3 regions of the Streptomyces sp. NPDC041205 genome follow, and region 3 is predicted to be linked to each of the others. Evidence: riboswitches for the same ligand, from Rfam matches in the RefSeq annotation. Region 3 holds a riboswitch; each other region holds the start of a gene.

Region 1 (5,888 bases), on a different contig from region 3:
TTTTCCACCGGCGCGTACCTCAGCAGCAGCCGCTTCGGCTTCTCCGCGCCGAAGTCGACCGTCGCCTCGGCGTTCGCCCCGGTGCCCTTCACGCCGACCACCGTGCCGAGTCCGAACTGGTCGTGCGTGACACGGTCGCCGATGGCCAGCGAGACCACCGGCTTCTCCGACGCGCGACGGGTGGCGAAGCCCTGGGCGCCACCCGCGCGGGAGCGCGAAGACGACAGCGAGGCGGCGACCCCGGCCGCGGGCCCGGACGACGCGGGCGCGCCGACGGAGCCCGTCCGCTTCCAGTCCAGATGGGCCTCCGGGATCTCCTCCAGGAAGCGCGACGGCGGGTTGTACGACGGCTGGCCCCAGGCGCTGCGCAGGGAGGACCGGGTCAGATACAGCCGCTCCCGCGCGCGCGTGATGCCGACGTACGCGAGACGCCGCTCCTCCTCCAGCTCCTTGACCTGGCCGAGGGCGCGCATGTGCGGGAACACGCCGTCCTCCATGCCGGTCAGGAACACGACGGGGAATTCGAGGCCCTTGGCGGTGTGCAGCGTCATGAGCGTGATGACTCCGGAGCCGTCGTCCTCCTCGTCGGGGATCTGGTCGGAGTCGGCGACCAGGGCGACACGCTCCAGGAAGTCCGAGAGCGACCCGGCGGGAGCGGCGCCCTCCGGGGCGTCGGCGGCGGCCTCCGCGCCCTCGGCCGCAGTGCCCGCCCCCTCGGCGGTGTTGTTGTCCTGCTCGAACTCCAGGGCCACGGCGGCCAGTTCCTGGAGGTTCTCGATGCGCGTCTCGTCCTGCGGGTCGGTGGAGGACTGCAGCTCGGCCAGGTAGCCGGTCCGCTCGAGGACCGCTTCCAGGACGACGGCGGGGCCCGCGCCGGACTCGACGACGGTGCGCAGCTCCTCCATGAGGGTGTTGAAGCGCCGCACGGCGTTCGTGGAGCGGGCCGCCATGCCGTACGCCTCGTCGACGCGGCGCAGCGCCTGCGGGAAGGAGATCTTCTCGCGCTGTGCGAGGGCGTCGATCATCGCTTCGGCGCGGTCGCCGATGCCGCGCTTCGGCACGTTCAGGATGCGGCGCAGCGGGACGGCGTCCTCGGGGTTGGCGAGGACCCGCAAGTACGCGAGGACGTCGCGGACTTCCTTGCGCTCGTAGAACCGCACGCCGCCGACGACCTTGTAGGGCAGGCCGACGCGGATGAAGATCTCTTCGAAGACACGGGACTGGGCGTTCGTGCGGTAGAAGATCGCCACGTCACCCGCCTTGGCGTCGCCCGCGTCGGTGAGGCGGTCGATCTCATCGGCGACGAACTGGGCCTCGTCGTGCTCGGTGTCCGCCACGTACCCGGTGATGCGGGCGCCCGCGCCCGCGTTGGTCCACAGGTTCTTGGGGCGGCGGCTCTCGTTGCGCTCGATGACGGCGTTGGCGGCGGTCAGGATCGTCTGCGTGGAGCGGTAGTTCTGCTCCAGGAGGATCGTGGTCGCGTCCGGGTAGTCCTCCTCGAACTGGAGGATGTTGCGGATCGTGGCGCCGCGGAAGGCGTAGATGGACTGGTCGGCGTCACCCACGACGCACAGCTCGCCCGGTTCCTGATCCTCTCCGGAGGGGCCCACCAGCTCGCGCACGAGGGCGTACTGCGCGTGGTTGGTGTCCTGGTACTCGTCGACCATCACGTGGCGGAAGCGGCGGCGGTAGTGCTCGGCGACGTCCGGGAAGGCGCGCAGCAGGTTCACCGTCGTCATGATCAGGTCGTCGAAGTCCAGGGCGTTGGCCTCGCGGAGGCGCGACTGGTACATCGCGTACGCCTGGGCGAGGGTCTTCTCGAAGCCGTCGGCGGCCTGGGCGGCGAAGTCCTCCTCGTCGATCAGCTCGTTCTTCAGGTTCGAGATCTTGGCGCTGAAGGACTTCGGCGGGAACTTCTTCGGGTCCAGGTCCAGGTCCCGGCAGACCAGGGCCATCAGGCGCTTGGAGTCCGCGGCGTCGTAGATCGAGAAGGAGGACGTGAAGCCCAGCTTCTTGTACTCCCGGCGCAGGATGCGCACGCACGCGCTGTGGAACGTCGACACCCACATCGCGCCCGCGCGCGGGCCGACGAGCTGCTCGACGCGCTCCTTCATCTCGCCCGCGGCCTTGTTCGTGAACGTGATCGCGAGGATCTGGCCGGGGTGCGCGCCGCGCTCCGCGAGGAGGTACGCGATGCGGTGGGTGAGCACCCGCGTCTTGCCGGATCCCGCGCCGGCGACGATGAGCAGCGGGGAGCCCGCGTGCACGACGGCCGCGCGCTGGTTCTCGTTCAGGCCGTCGAGCAGCGCCGCCGGGTCGATCGCGGGGCGGGGGGCACCGTCCCGGTAGTACGCGTCCCGGGGTGCGGGCGCGTCGAACCTCCCTTGGAACAAGTCGTCCGGAACGGGCTCCGGAGCGCTGTCCTCGGGCGGCGGCGGGGGTTCCTCGTCGTGGCCCTGCGAGGGCTTGAGGTCCGCCAGGAAGCTGTCGTCAAAGAGGCTGCTCATCGCCTCCCGAGTCTAGGCGGCCCCACTGACAACCCGCCCCGGGTTCCACGAGGCCGCCCTGAGGCCGCCCCGAGCCCGCCCGGTTCCGGCCACGCCCGCGCTGCGCGCCCGGGGAGTAACGCTGCGCCACGACCTCGGCCGTCCGCGTCAGCACGGCGCCGAGGGCCTCGTGAAGTCACGAAAATGTATCGGGCATATCGAACATCATCCTTCCCTCGTGCCACGGGAGTTGGCTAGCGTGCTGCGCGGGCCGCACGTCCCCCCACCGGCGATCCCCGCCGGTCACGCGCGGCCTCCGCCGAGTCCGACGTGTTCGGAGCCGGGGACCCACCATGTTCTTTGGGGTGAATCCGCTCCGTACGACGTACGCAGCGGTAGGGCAGCCTTCCGGAGCACCCGCCCGAACCCGACAGCTAACCCGGTAGGCGGTCCACGGAAGGAGTCGCCAGCTTTGGCGTCGCACCGCAAGCCGCGCAGCCGCTCAGCCCTCATACGCACGACCCCGGCCCTCGGCATCACGACGGCCGCCCTGACGTCGGTGGCCCTGCTGTCGCAGAGCGCGAACGCCGCGCCGGCCGCCCCCGCCGAGCCTGGCAAGCCGAGCCTCGAAGAGGTCCAGAAGAAGGTCGACGACCTCTACCAGCAGGCCGGAGTGGCCACGCAGAAGTACAACTCGGCCAAGGAGCGCACCGACAAGCAGCGCAAGAAGGCCGACCGGCTCCTGGACGACGTGGCCAAACGCACGGACCGGCTGAACGAGGCACGGCAGGAGCTCGGCTCCTTCGCCGCCGCGCAGTACCGCACCGGCGCCGTCTCCGAGACCGCCGCGATGATGCTCGCCGACGACCCCAAGGGCTTCTTCGACCAGAACCACCTCGCGGACCGGCTCACCAGCCGCCAGAAGAAGGCCGTCGACGACTACCAGACCCAGCAGGTCGCGGCGACCAAGCAGCGCACGAAGGCCACGAAGAGCCTGAAGTCGCTGCAGGACTCGCGCGACGACCTCCGGTCGAGCAAGCGGACCGTCCAGACCAAGCTGACCGAGGCCCGCTCGCTCCTGTCGAAGCTGACCGCCGAGGAGAAGGCGCGGCTCGCGGCGATCGAGAAGCGCAAGGAGGAGGCCGCCAAGCGCAAGGCGGCCGAGCTGGCGCGCAAGCAGGCCGCGGAGGAGCGCGAGCGGAAGGCCAAGGAGGCCGCCGAGCGCCGCGAGCGGGAGCGTGAGCAGGGGCAGGAGCAGGGCTCGGGGTCCGGCTCGGACTCCGGGGCGGACAGCGGCTCCGGGGCGGGCTCGGGCTCGGACACGGGTTCCGGCTCGGGTGCGGGCAGCGGATACGCGGCCAAGGCCGCGAAGGTGATCGCCTTCGCCGAGAAGCAGATGGGCAAGCCCTACGTGTGGGGCGCCACGGGGCCCGGCTCCTACGACTGCTCCGGGCTCACGCAGGCGGCCTGGAAGACCGCCGGGATCTCGCTGCCGCGCACCACCTGGGACCAGGTGAAGGTCGGCACGACCGTGCCGACCTCCCAGGCCAAGCCCGGTGACCTGGTCTTCTTCTACGACGACATCAGTCACGTCGGGATCTACATCGGCGACGGCAAGATGATCCACGCCCCGAAGCCGGGCGCGAACGTCCGCGTCGAGTCGATCTACTACATGCCGATCCACAGCGTGGTCCGGCCCGCGTGAACCGTTAACCCTCTGCGCACGTAATCGCTGTCTACGTAGAGCTACGAAATTGCCCCGCACGCGCGCGTGCGGGGCAATTCGTGTCGGACCTGTCGGACCTGTCCAGACCTGTCAGACCTGTCGGAGGGCGGCGGTCACGTCCAGAGCACCGCGATGAAGATGTTCGCCGTCGTGAGGCCACCGACCGCCCCGAACATCCCCTTGTCGACCTTCTCCTCGTCCCGCTTCACGTACACGAGCCCGAGAATCACGATCAGCAGCGCGAGCTTGATGCCGATCTTGAGGTTGTTGACCGTGTTGTCGTCCGCCTGGTTCAACCCGACGAGGGCGACTCCGGTGATCAACATGGTCAACGCGCCGTGCAGCATCGCGGGGCTGAACCGGGCCGTGCCCTCGCCCATCGCCTTCATCTGGGTCAGGAAGCCGCCCAGGAGCGAGGCGATGCCGATGATGTGCAGGCCGACGAAGAGATGGATGAGTACGTCCATGGGGCGGAGCCTAATTCCCGGCGCTCGGCGCGAGCCGGGCGGGTCCAGTCGGTCCCGGCGGGGCCAGGCGGGGCGGGCGGGGCCAGGCGGGGCGGGCGGGGCCAGGCGGGGCGGGCGGGGCCGGGCAGTCGTCCCGGTCGCCGGGGCCGCGGCGTCCGTCACCGAGCGGCGCCGTATCACCCACCACCGAGAAGGCGGGCCACAAACGCCACATCGGTCACGCGCGCCGCGAAACCCGCCACCGCACCCCGGCCGCGCCGCTCGAATCCGTTCACTCCTCGGCACTCATCCGTCGTTAGCGCACATCGGGTCACGAAGCGGTGACAGTCAGGTTTAGCGTCCTCTGCCAGGTGACCGACTCCCCACCACCACCCCGTCAGGGGCGGCAGTCGGCCACCTCCGCCGAGAAAGTCCGACGGCGTCCCGCTCCCCTGTGCGAGCGCCGTCGGACCGGCACCGCAGCGGCGTCAGGCTCGGCGGCACCGGTGGGGGCCCCGGCCACAAGGAAGGACGTGGAGCCTCCGTGGCAGCGCACCGCAAGCCCAAGCAGCGCTCGCTCAGCGGCCATACGGCCCGTACGGCCGCCACCCTCGCCCTCGCGTCGGCCGCCACCGCGACCGCCTTCGAGGGCATCGGACACGCGGAGCCCCGGCTCACTCCCAGCGAGGTGAAGGACAAGGTCGACGAGCTCTACCGCGAGGCCGAGGTCGCCACCGAGAAGTACAACGGTGCCAAGGAGAAGGCCGACAAGGCCGAGCGGTCCCTGACCGACCTGCGCGACGAGGCGGCCCGCAGGACCGAGAAGCTCAACACGGCCCGCCAGGGCCTTGGTTCACTGGCCACCGCGCAGTACCGCACCGGAGCCATCGACCCGTCGGTGCAGTTGGCGCTCTCCTCCGACCCGGACCAGTTCCTCGACCGGGCCTCTCGCGCCGACCGCGCGGGCCACCGCCAGGCCGCCACCGTCACCGACGTACGCCACCAGATCCGTGAGCTCGACCAGCTGCACACCGAGGCGGACGGCACGCTCGACGACCTCAAGTCCCGCCAGGCGGACCTGCGGAAGCACAAGAAGACCGTGACGGGCAAGCTCGCCGAGGCCAAGCGGCTGCTCGCGCGGCTGACCCGCGAGGAGCGCGCCCGCCTCGCCGCGGACGGAGCGGGCGGGGACTCCGACCGGGCCTCGCGCGTCGCCTCCCGCGGTCCCGC
Region 2 (5,888 bases), on a different contig from region 3:
AGGGCGAAACCCGACTACGCCGAGGGCGGAGCGGGAACTTCGCCAGGGGTCCGAGGCCTTGCTTACAGTGGCAGGACTTGACAGCACTTATCGAGGATTTCGCGATCGAAGGGACGTACATGCCCATGGGTCACACGGCCACAGCCGAGGCCGGCTCCGGCGGCCTGACAGCGACCGAGCACCGGCTGGCCAACGGCCTGCGCGTGGTGCTCTCCGAGGACCACCTGACCCCGGTCGCCGCGGTCTGCCTCTGGTACGACGTCGGCTCCCGCCACGAGGTCAAGGGCCGTACGGGCCTGGCGCACCTCTTCGAGCACCTGATGTTCCAGGGTTCGAAGCAGGTGCACGGCAACGGTCACTTCGAGCTGGTGCAGGGCGCCGGCGGCTCGCTGAACGGCACCACCAGCTTCGAGCGCACCAACTACTTCGAGACGATGCCGACCCACCAGCTGGAGCTCGCCCTCTGGCTGGAGGCCGACCGCATGGGCTCGCTCCTGTCGGCGCTCGACGAGGAGTCGATGGAGAACCAGCGGGACGTCGTCAAGAACGAACGCCGCCAGCGCTACGACAACGTTCCGTACGGCACGGCCTTCGAGAAGCTGACCGCCCTGTCCTACCCCGAGGGCCACCCGTACCACCACACGCCCATCGGCTCCATGGCAGACCTGGACGCGGCCACCCTCGAAGACGCGCGCGAGTTCTTCCGTACGTACTACGCGCCCAACAACGCGGTCCTCTCGGTCGTCGGGGACATCGACCCCGAGCAGACGCTCGCCTGGGTCGAGAAGTACTTCGGCTCCATCCCCTCGCACGACGGCAAGCAGCCCCCGCGCGACGGCTCGCTGCCCGAGCGCATCGGCAAGGAGCTGCGCGAGGTCGTCGAGGAGGAGGTCCCCGCGCGCGCCCTCATGGCCGCCTACCGCCTCCCGGAGGACGGCACGCGCGCGAGCGACGCGGCCGACCTGGCGCTCACGGTCCTCGGCAGCGGCGAGTCCTCGCGCCTCTACAACCGCCTCGTGCGCCGTGACCGCACCGCCGTCACCGCCGGGTTCGGCCTGCTGCGTCTCGCCGGCGCGCCCTCCCTCGGCTGGCTCGACGTGAAGACGTCCGGCGACGTGGAAGTCCCCGTCATCGAGGCCGCCGTCGACGAGGAGCTGGCCCGGTTCGCCGCGGAGGGCCCCACCCCGGAGGAGATGGAGCGCGCCCAGGCCCAGTTGGAGCGCGAATGGCTGGACCGGCTCGGCACGGTCGCGGGCCGCGCGGACGAACTGTGCCGGTACGCGGTCCTGTTCGGCGACCCCCAGCTCGCCCTCACCGCCGTCCAGCGTGTCCTCGACATCACCGCCGAGGAGGTCCAGGAGGTCGCCAAGGCCCGCCTGCGCCCCGACAACCGCGCGGTGCTGGTGTACGAACCCACCGGCCCCGTGGACGCGGAAGACGCCGCCGGCACCGACGAGGAAGACGAGGAGGCGGCGAAGTGACCGAGGCCGCAACGATGCAGTTCCACCCGCAGCCCCAGGCGGGCACCGCCAAGCCCTGGGCCTTCCCGGCCCCCGAGCGCGGCGCGCTCGGCAACGGCCTCACGGTGCTGCGCTGCGACCGCCCCGGCCAGCAGCTCGTCGCGGTGGAGATCCACCTCGACGCCCCCCTGGACGCCGAGCCCAAGGGCTTGGACGGCGTCGCCACGATCATGGCGAGGGCCTTCTCCGAGGGCACCGACAAGCACTCCGCGGAGGAGTTCGCCGCCGAGCTCGACCGCTGCGGCGCCACGCTCGACGCGCACGCGGACCACCCCGGCGTCCGGGTCTCCCTGGAAGTGCCCGTCTCCCGCCTGCCCAAGGCCCTCGGCCTGCTCGCCGATGCCCTGCGCGCGCCCGCGTTCGCCGACAGCGAGGTCGAGCGCCTGGTCCGCAACCGCCTGGACGAGATCCCGCACGAGGCCGCCAACCCGGCGCGCCGCGCCGCCAAGGAGCTCTCCAAGGAGCTGTTCCCGGCGTCCTCGCGCATGTCGCGCCCGCGCCAGGGCACGGAGGAGACGGTCTCCGCCATCGACTCGGCGGCCGTACGCGCCTTCTACGAAAGGCATGTCCGCCCCGCCACGGCCACCGCCGTCGTGGTCGGCGACCTCACCGGCATCGACCTGGACGCCGTCCTCGCCGACACCCTCGGCGCCTGGACCGGTGGGGCGGCCGAGCCGCGCCCGGTGCCCCCGGTGACCGCCGACGACCGCGGCCGCGTCGTTATCGTGGACCGCCCCGGCGCCGTCCAGACGCAGCTGCTCATCGGCCGCGTCGGCCCGGACCGGCACGACCGCGTGTGGTCCGCGCAGGTCCTCGGCACGTACTGCCTGGGCGGCACCCTCACCTCGCGCCTGGATCGCGTCCTGCGCGAGGAGAAGGGCTACACCTACGGAGTGCGCGCCTTCGCCCAGGTCCTTCGCTCCGCCCCGGACGGGACGGGCGCCGCGATGCTCGCCATCAGCGGCTCCGTGGACACCCCCAACACGGGCCCGGCTCTGGACGACCTCTGGAAGGTCCTGCGCACGCTCGCCGCGGAGGGCCTGACGGACCCCGAGCGCGATGTCGCCGTGCAGAACCTGGTCGGCGTCGCCCCGTTGAAGTACGAGACGGCGGCGGCCGTCGCCGCCACCCTCGCCGACCAGGTCGAGCAGCACCTGCCGGACGACTTCCAGGCGCACCTGTACCGCCAGTTGGCGCAGACGGGCACCGTGGAGGCCACCGCGGCTGTCGTGAGCGCCTTCCCCGACGACCGTCTGGTGACGGTCCTCGTGGGCGACGCCGCGCAGATCGAGGAGCCCGTCAAGGCGCTCGGCATCGGTGAAGTGACGGTGGTCACCGGCTGATTGCCGGACGGGACGGACCGAGGCCGCCGCTGACGTAAAGCTGGACATAGCGGTATCAACGCCTCGCGAGGACAAGGACCCCAGTGGCTCAGGAAGCCGCTGGGGTCCCTGCATGCCGCCATATGTCCGAATTGACATGGAGGTTGCTCGTCTGGCCTGTGGCGTGCGCTACAAAAGGCCTGATTCGTTTGTCGATTGAAAGATGAGGCGTTTAGCGTCGGTCCGGCTGTCCGTCAGGCAGTACGCCGCGTCCGCGGCACCGGACAGCCATCGCCGAGTCCCCGTACGGCGCGAGCCAGGGGAGCCGGGGACCCACACGTCCCCTGGGGTGAATCGGACCCCTTGCCGCGAGGCGAGGAGCCCGTAGGAGACCTTCCTGCTCCGAACCCGTCAGCTAACCCGGTAGGCGAGAAGGAAGGAAAGGATCAGCCGCTTCATGGCGTTCACCCGCCCGACCGGCAAGCACCGCCGTCCGAGCCGCATCTCGCGCACGACCGCCAGCGCCGCGGGCGTCGCCGCGCTCACCACCACCGGAGTCATCTCGGGCCTGGCCGCGCCGGCCCTCGCCGCCGAAGGCAGCTCCGCGGAGTACGCGCACACCGGCCTCACCCAGTCCATCTCCGTCGGCGACTCCCTGGCCGGCGAGATCGACGCCCAGGCCGCCGCGCAGAAGCACGCCGCCGCCGAGGCCGAGGCCCAGAAGAAGGCCGAGGCCGAGGCCCGGGCCCAGGCCGCGGAGGCCAAGCGCAAGGCCGCCGAGGCCAAGCGGAAGGCCGAGGCCGCCGCGAAGGCGAAGGCCCAGAAGGAGCGCGAGGCCAAGGAGCGCGCCGCCCGCGAGGCCGAGCGCAAGCGCCTTGGCTCCTACGTCTCGCCGATCGACGGCAGCTACGTCTCCACCGGCTACAAGACCGGCGGCGCCATGTGGTCCTCCGGCAGCCACACCGGCGTCGACTTCCACGCCGCGTCCGGCACCCAGGTCCAGGCGGTCGCCGCGGGCACCGTCGTCGAGGCCGGCTGGGGCGGCGCCTACGGCAACAACGTCGTGATCCGCCACAACGACGGCACGTACACGCAGTACGGCCACATGTCGTCCCTCAGCGTCACGGTCGGCCAGACGGTCACCCCGGGTCAGCAGATCGGCCTCTCCGGCTCGACCGGCAACTCCAGCGGCCCGCACCTGCACTTCGAGGCCCGCACCGGCGCGGACTACGGCTCCGACATCGACCCCGTGGCGTACCTCCGCTCGCACGGCGTCAGCGTCTGATTCCCGACGCCGACGTCCGCATCCCGACCTCATCCCGGCGTCAACGTCTGGATCCCGATGTCGGGACCCTCCCGGACGCGTGAAAGCCCCGGCTCACCCGAGCCGGGGCTTTCACGCGTATGCACGCCCCTTTGGCCAAAAGATATCCATGGATTCCGGCCTCCCGTCGGAAAACCCGGACTTCTGCAATAGAGTTCATGGCGGCAGGGTCCATGGAGTCGTTGAACGAGCGCCATTCGACGCGTCGGCCGACGCGCCGACCGACGCGTTTCGCGGGCATTAAAGCGGAGGTCCGTCATGCGCATTCCCGCGCACTCGGTATGCACGGCCATCCGGGACGACATCGTCTCCGGTGTCTACGAACGCGGCACGCGCCTCACCGAGGAACTGCTCGCCCGCCGCTACGGCGTCTCCCGCGTCCCCGTGCGCGAGGCCCTGCGCACGTTGGAGGCCGAGGGCTTCGTCGTCACCCGCAGGCACGCGGGCGCCTGCGTCGCCGAGCCCACCGAGCAGGACGCCGCCGACCTCCTGGAGATCCGCGCGCTCCTGGAGCCCCTGGCGGCCGCCCGCGCCGCCCAGCGCCGCACCGACGCCCATCTGAAGGTCCTGCGCGGGCTCGTCCGGCTCGGCAAGGAGCGCTCCCGGCGCGGCGGCACCGAGGACCTCCGCTCGCTCGACGGCTGGTTCCACGAGACGCTCACGCAGGCCTCCTCCAGCCCCGGCCTGATCACCCTGCTCACCCAGCTCCGCCACAAGATCGCCTGGATGTGCGTCACGGAGCCCCAGGCCGCCCCCGCGCAGACCTGGTCCGAGCGCGCCGCCGTGGTCGACGCCGTGGCCCGCGGCGACGCGGAGCGGGCCCGTACGCTGACCGTGCTGCACGCCGAACGGTCCGCCGCGGCACACAGGCCGCGGACCGGCCCCCGCGCCGGGCGTGTGAGGGATTCGCAACATGCCGTCAACACGGTGAGCGTCCGGAATTAACGGCGGCGCCGTATACAAAGAGAGACGTGTTCGCGGTGGCATTTTTCGCTGCCTGCATTTCGACTTTTCGACTTCAGATATGCGTCGAAATGCGCGTGCGGTGCGCGACCGAATAAGCGTCGGCGTGCGACCTCATATACGTCATGAGATGTGCCGGATACGCAAAAGGTCCGCCCTGGATTCAGGACGGACCCCTCGCGTAGTGCCGGGCGGCGTTCTCTGCGCACAGAGCGCCAGGCGTACTAGACGGTCTCGGGAAGCTCCTCGAGCCCCTCGGCGACCAGCTTCGCCAGGCGGTCGAGAGCGGCATCCGCGCCCTCGGCGTCCGAAGCGAGCACGATCTCCTCGCCGCCCTGCGCGCCCAGACCGAGCACCCCGAGCATGGAGGCGGCGTTGACCGGGTTGCCGCCGGCCTTGGCGATCGTGACGGGGACGCCGGCGGCCGTGGCCGCGCGGACGAAGATGGAGGCGGGCCGGGCATGGAGGCCCTCGGCCCAGCCGACGTTGACGCGGCGCTCAGCCATGTGTTGCTGCCCTTCCAGGTGTCTCACACTTGTCTAGACCATTATCTCATGCCGACCTGAATGCTCTTGCCGACGTCCGTCACCACCCGCCACGGACGTACGTCCCTTACCCGGTCGCCCTTCGACCACTCCTACACTGCCCCGGCCCGGGCGACCGCGCGACCCGTACCCTGGCCCCATGCAGACCCCGCCGGACCGGCACCCCTACCCCTCCCACTGGGAGGCCGACGTGGTGTTGCGGGACGGGGGCACC
Region 3 (5,888 bases):
GCTCGGCGCGACCGTCATCGCCCCGATCGTGGAGGAGACCGCGAAGGCGGCGGCCGTCCTCCTCGTCTTCCTCTTCCGCAGAACGGACTTCACCGGTGTCGTCGACGGCTTCGTCATAGCGGGCGTCACCGCGACCGGTTTCGCCTTCACCGAGAACATCCTCTATCTCGGCAACGCCTTCGGCACCGACCAGCTCAGCGGCGAGACCGGCCTCGCGTCGGTGACGGCCGCGACGTTCTTCGTCCGGGTCGTGATGTCGCCGTTCGCGCATCCGCTGTTCACCGTGCTCACCGGCATCGGCTTCGGGATCGCCGCCCTCAGCGGCGAGCGGCACACGGTGCGGCGGATACTCCTGCCGATCGCCGGGCTGCTGCTCGCCATGGGCCTGCACGCCTTCTGGAACGGCTCGGCGAGCTTCGGCGAGTACGGCTTCTTCGTCGTGTACGCGACGTTCATGCTGCCCCTGTTCGGGCTGCTCTGCTGGCTGGCCGTCTGGCTGCGCCAGCGCGAACTGCGCCTGGTGCGCGCCGAGCTGCCCGCCTATGTGGCGGCGGGCTGGCTGACCGCGGCCGAGCCGTACGCGCTCGGCTCGATGCCCGCGCGGAACCTCGCCCGCGACTACGCCACGCACCACCTGGGCAGACCGGGCGGGCGGACCGTCACCGCGTACGAGACGTACGCGACGTCGCTCGCGCTGCTTCGGCACCGGGCGGGCCGGGGCAGGGCCCGCGCCGACTTCGCCGTCCGGGAGCGGGAGCTGCTCGACGCGCTGTGGGAGCGCCGCGAGGTGGTGCGGCCTGCGCTCGCGTACGCGGCGCGGGTGACGGCGCCGGTCGTGGTGCCGCTGCCGTACACGGCGTACGGCCCGCCGCACATGCCGTACTCCGCGTACGGCACCCGCGCCGCACCCCCGGCCCCGTACGGATCACCGGGCCCCGCCTACCCCTCGTACAACCCCTACCGCACCTGACGCACGGACCGCCGCGCGCCCGGTCCGCTCACGCCGACGCGGCGGTGAGGCGGGCCACCTCGTCCTGCGTCAGGTCGAGGTCGGCCACCTCGAGCAGCGCCGGGAGCTGCTCGACGGTGCGCGCGGAGGCGAGCGGCGCCGCCACCGTCGGCTGGGCGGCGAGCCAGGCGAGGGCCACCGTCGCGTGCTGGGCGCCGCGCTCCTCGGCTATCGCGTCGAGGGCGGCGAGGACGCGCTGCCCGCGCTCGGTCTCCAGGTGGGCGCCCGCGCTGCCCGCCCGCGCGCTGTCGACCTCGGCTCCGGGGCGGTACTTGCCGGTCAGGAAGCCGGACGCGAGCGCGTAGTACGGGATGGCCGCGAGGCCCGAGCGGGACGCGACCTCCTGGAGCGGGCCCTCGTAGGTGTCGCGGGAGACCAGGTTGTAGTGCGGCTGCAGCGCGACGTACCGCACCAGGCCCTCGCGGTCGGAGAAGTCCAGGGACTCCTGGAGGCGTTCGGCGCTGATGTTGGACGCGGCGATGGCCCGGACCTTGCCGGAGCGCACCAGCTCGTCGAGGGCGGTGACGAACTCCTCGACCGGCACGGACGGGTCGTCGTAGTGCGTGTAGTACAGGTCGATGTAGTCGGTGCCGAGGCGGCGCAGGGACTCCTCGACGCCGGACTTGATGGTGTTCGCCGCGAGGCCCTTGTAGTCGGGGTGGGCGCCGACCTTGCTGGCGATGACGACGTCGGAGCGGTTGCCGCGCGCGGCGAGCCAGCGGCCGAGCACGGTCTCGGACTCGCCGCCCTTGTTGCCGGGCGCCCAGGCCGAGTACACGTCGGCGGTGTCGACGAAGTTGCCGCCCGCGGCCGTGTAGGCGTCGAGGACGGCGAAGGACTGCTTCTCGTCGGCGGTCCAGCCGAAGACGTTGCCGCCGAGGGCGAGGGGGAAGACTTCGAGGTCGGAGGAGCCCAGCGGGCGGAGTGTGGTCATAACGGGCTCAACATCCGCACCGGGGAGCGAATTCCGTGTGTGGCCCACGGAAATCCCCGCCCCGCTCCCCGGTGTGGCTCCGCCGTCACGGATGCCAACCGGCGGCCCTGGCGTCGGGGGGTCGTCGCCAGGACCGCCGGAGCCGGTGGGGTGTTACGGGTTGAGGCCCTTGCCCTGCAGCCAGGCCAGCGGGTCGATGTTGGCGCCGCCGCTGGTGTGGACCTCCATGTGGAGGTGCGGTCCGGTGACGTTGCCGGTCGCGCCGACGCGGCCGATGACGTCGCCCGTGGTGACCTTCTGGCCGACGCTGACGCTCATCGAGGACTGGTGGCAGTACCAGATCTCGGTGCCGTCCTCCAGCTCGAGGACCGTGCGGTAGCCGTACGACCCCGACCAGCCGGCCGACTTGATGGTGCCGGTGTGCACGGCCTTGAGGGGCGTGCCGGTGGGGGCGGCGAAGTCCAGGCCGGTGTGCTGGCCGGAGGACCACATGGCGCCGGAGTCACCGAAGTGCGAGGTGAGGGTGTACGAGGAGGTGGGCAGCGAGAACGCCTTCGCGAGCTTGGCGAGGCGCTCCGCCTCGGCCTTCTTGCGCGCGGCCTCCGCCTTCTTGCGCTTCTCCTCGGCGGCCTTGGCCTTCGCGGCCGCCTTCGCCTTGTCCTGCTGGGCCTTGGCCTGCTCGGCGGCCTTCTTCACGGCGGCGTCCTCGGCGGCGAGGCGCTGGGCGTCCTCCGCCTGGTGCTGCTGGTTCTCGGCCTGCTGCATGATGCGGGCGCGCAGGGCCTCGCCCGCGCCGGTGGCGCCGCGCTCGGCGTCGGCGGTGGTGACGCCCGCGGAGCTGAGCGGCGCGGCGGCCGCGACGGTGGAGGTGTCGGCGCCGCCGGCGGAGTCGTCGGATATCAGGGAGCCCACGCCCGGCAGGGACTTGGCCTCCGGGAGCTGGTCGGTGACCGCCGACATGTCCGGCATGGCGATGGAGACCGGCGGCTTGCCGCCCTGCGCGGTGGCGATGCCGCCCGCGCCCACGGCCGCGATGACGCCGACGCCGAGGACGGTGGAGCTGCGCGCGAGTCCGCCGCCGCCCTTCTTGTGGACCCGGTGCCTGCCGCGCACGGGGCGGACGGACTCCGCGGTCGGGTTCCACTCCTCCCACGGCTCCTGGGGGGCGTACCCGCCGAACCCCGTGGATCTGTCGGGACCTTCGGGTCCTTCGGCGGAGTCGTCGTTCGGTACGTAGAGCGCTTCGGGGGCAGGCCGGTTGGACGCCACTGGGGCGCACTCCTTTCCTTCCTTCTCGCCTACCGGGTTAGCTGACGGGTTCGGAGCAGGAAGGTCTCCTACGGGCGTACCGCTTGCCCGATTCACCCCAATGTGGTGGTTCCCCGGCTCCCTTGCGGGATTAGGCGCGTGCGCACGGAGCCGACTGGAGTGCCGGCTGGGACGACCGCGCTGCGTTATCGAACGTTAATAGACGGCGGTGCCGTATTCCAAGCCGTTCCGTCTGATCGTTAACGCTTACGCTACGAACACAAGGGACATCAGCGGCTGGAGTAGGGCGAGTTGAGCGGAGGCCATGACGCACCGCAGCGTTCTGGATCTCCACGGCTTGCTGACATCACGTCAATCAGGCTGCGGAGGGGTGCCCTTCAGTCACCGACCGTCACCGGGCGGCGTACGGCGAGCATCGCCAGGTCGTCCGTGGCGCCGCCCCCGGTGTGCCGGCGGACCTCGTCGACGAGGGTCGCGAGGAGCGAGTCGGGGCCCGCGGGGCCGGGGAAGATCCGGCCGCCGAGCCGGGTGGCGGGGACGTAGAACCGGCCCTCCTCGTCCCGGGCCTCGGAGAGCCCGTCGGTGTAGAGCAGCAGCGTGGCCCCCGGCGGGAACGGGCTCTGGTCCGCGCGGTCCGGCCAGGTGCCGAGGTCGCCCATGCCGAGCGGCAGCGCGGGCTCGGACGGCGAGAGCACGCACAGCCGCCCGTCGGCCCGCAGCATCAGCGGTTCGGGGTGGCCGCGGTTGATGATCCGTACGGTGCCCTCGTCGCCGCGCGGGATCTCCACGAGGACCGCCGTGGTGAACCCCTCGAAGGCGTCGAGCCCGTCGCGCCGCGTGCCCTCCCGCGCGAGGGCGCGCTCCAGGCGCTGCGCCACCGCCTCCAGCGTGGCCTCCTGCTCGGCGGCCTCCCGGAAGGCGCCGATGACGACGGCGACGGCGGCCACCGCGCCCATCCCCTTGCCCCGTACGTCACCGACGACGAGCCGCACCCCGTGCGGGGTGTCCTGCACGGCGTACAGGTCCCCGCCGATGAACGCGTCGGCCTCCGCCGCCTCGTACCGCGCGGCGATGTCCAGGCCGCCGATCCGCGGGTCGGGCTGCGGCAGGACCGCGCGCTGGGCGGCCTCGGCGATGGAGCGGGCGGAGGCGAGGCGGGCGTCGCCGCGGCGGACGACCCGGTTGATGACGACGGCGAGCGCGCCGACGGTCAGCACCGTCACGAACTCGGTGATGACCTGTACGTCGGCGCCGTCCACGCGGTGCCCCAGGCGCAGCACGAGCACGGCGGCACAGGACACCGCGGCGGTCGCGACGGTCGTCCGCAGCCGGAAGAACGGGGCGGTGATCAGGGGCGCCGCGGCGAACAGCGGGGACGCGGTGAACTCCGGCGGCGTGAGCATGTCGAAGCAGATCCCGGCGACGAGGAGGAGCGGGGGCAGCGCCCGGACGAGGGCCCGCTCGCGGGGGAGGGTGCGGGTGGTGTCGCCGGGGGCGATGGTGGGCCGGGGGCGGGCTGTTCTACGAGGGCGGGGGCGGGCTGTGCCGCCGGGCTCGCGGCTGGCGGACTTTCGGGCGCCGGACTTCCCGTCGGCGGACTTCCCCTCCCCGCGCTCCCGACCACCGGAACGCCGGTCGCCGGACCCCCCACCCCCCGGGCCGCCCTGCGCACCGTCAGGCCCCCCACCACGCACAGCAACCACCACCACTCCACTCCACCGCATCAGCGCCGCGTCGGCCCATCCAGGCTTCCCGCAGCGGGGGCCCGGGGCGACCTGATGTGGGCCGAGTGGGTGAGCCGTGTGGTGGGGCGGGGACGCGCCCGGAGGCGTGGGGCCGGGTGGGACCGGCACCGCACGCCCCGGGCGCGCGTGGGTCAGGCGGCGTCACCCCCGAGCACCGGCACCGGCGCCGCGAGCCGACCGGACCTGGCCAGCGAGCGCAGGGCCAGCGCGCAGCCGACGCCGAGGACGGCCAGCGCCAACCACGGCACCGCGGGCAGTCCCCGGTCCTCCGCCACGTCGAGCAGCGCGCCCATCGCGAGGTTCCCCGCGGTGATGCCGACACCGCAGACCGTGTTGTAGAGGCCGTAGTGCGTGGCCACCCACCTCTCGCCCGCGAGCGAGACGACGGTGTCCATCTCGAAGGGGTAGAGCACGGCGTTCGCGGCCGCCAGCGCCGCCGCGCACAGCAGCAGCGCCGTGACGCCCGCGTACCCGGGCCCGCCCAGGGCGGGCGGCAGGAACGCGGCGCCCATCAGGGCGAGCCCGGCGACCAGACACTGCTCCCGCGTCCAGGCGCGCCGGCACCAGTCGGTGATCCGGAGCTGCCCGACGAGCGCGACGAGCCCCGACACCACGAACAGCGCGCTGGTCGCGACCGTCGTCGCCGTGCCCCCGCCGAGCAGCCGCTCCACTTCGAGGGGCAGAGCGAGGTACACCTGGAACGACAGGACGTACGAGCCGGTCATGGCGAGCGAGAACAGCCAGAACGGCCGGTTGCCGAACACGGCCCGCCACTGCCCCTGGGCCGCGCCCGGGCCGTCCCCGGCCGCCGCCTCCCCCTTGCGCACCGGCAGGCGCAGCACCTGCACCACCGAGAGGAGGGCGAAGAGCACCGCCGCCACCGCGCACGTGAGCTTGAAGTCCACGCCGGTCAGGGCGAGTCCGACGAGCG

The links. Region 3 has a riboswitch for cyclic di-AMP ahead of ACZ6BG_RS29815 (M23 family metallopeptidase). Riboswitches for the same ligand answer to the same signal wherever they lie in the genome.
Region 1: it holds a riboswitch for cyclic di-AMP, as region 3 does, so the genes downstream of both, ACZ6BG_RS12210 (C40 family peptidase) here and ACZ6BG_RS29815 (M23 family metallopeptidase) in region 3, are expected to answer to the same signal.
Region 2: it holds a riboswitch for cyclic di-AMP, as region 3 does, so the genes downstream of both, ACZ6BG_RS35975 (M23 family metallopeptidase) here and ACZ6BG_RS29815 (M23 family metallopeptidase) in region 3, are expected to answer to the same signal.

What each region holds. Positions count from the first base shown of each region.
Region 1 covers NZ_JBVIZH010000002.1:1,178,552-1,184,439, forward strand. Annotated here, with positions in the region: gene pcrA (DNA helicase PcrA) at 1-2,507, opposite strand, end outside; cyclic di-AMP (ydaO/yuaA leader) riboswitch at 2,794-2,950, shown strand; gene ACZ6BG_RS12210 (C40 family peptidase) at 2,959-4,191, shown strand; gene ACZ6BG_RS12215 (hypothetical protein) at 4,326-4,679, opposite strand; gene ACZ6BG_RS12220 (C40 family peptidase) at 5,203-5,888, shown strand, end outside.
Region 2 covers NZ_JBVIZH010000013.1:55,930-61,817, reverse strand. Annotated here, with positions in the region: gene ACZ6BG_RS35985 (M16 family metallopeptidase) at 120-1,481, shown strand; gene ACZ6BG_RS35980 (M16 family metallopeptidase) at 1,478-2,863, shown strand; cyclic di-AMP (ydaO/yuaA leader) riboswitch at 3,125-3,286, shown strand; gene ACZ6BG_RS35975 (M23 family metallopeptidase) at 3,300-4,127, shown strand; gene ACZ6BG_RS35970 (GntR family transcriptional regulator) at 4,425-5,111, shown strand; gene ACZ6BG_RS35965 (HPr family phosphocarrier protein) at 5,354-5,635, opposite strand; gene ACZ6BG_RS35960 (bifunctional acetate--CoA ligase family protein/GNAT family N-acetyltransferase) at 5,814-5,888, shown strand, end outside.
Region 3 covers NZ_JBVIZH010000007.1:467,166-473,053, reverse strand. Annotated here, with positions in the region: gene ACZ6BG_RS29825 (PrsW family intramembrane metalloprotease) at 1-970, shown strand, start outside; gene ACZ6BG_RS29820 (aldo/keto reductase) at 999-1,943, opposite strand; gene ACZ6BG_RS29815 (M23 family metallopeptidase) at 2,097-3,212, opposite strand; cyclic di-AMP (ydaO/yuaA leader) riboswitch at 3,224-3,359, opposite strand; gene ACZ6BG_RS29810 (PP2C family protein-serine/threonine phosphatase) at 3,590-4,615, opposite strand; gene ACZ6BG_RS29805 (MFS transporter) at 5,089-5,888, opposite strand, start outside.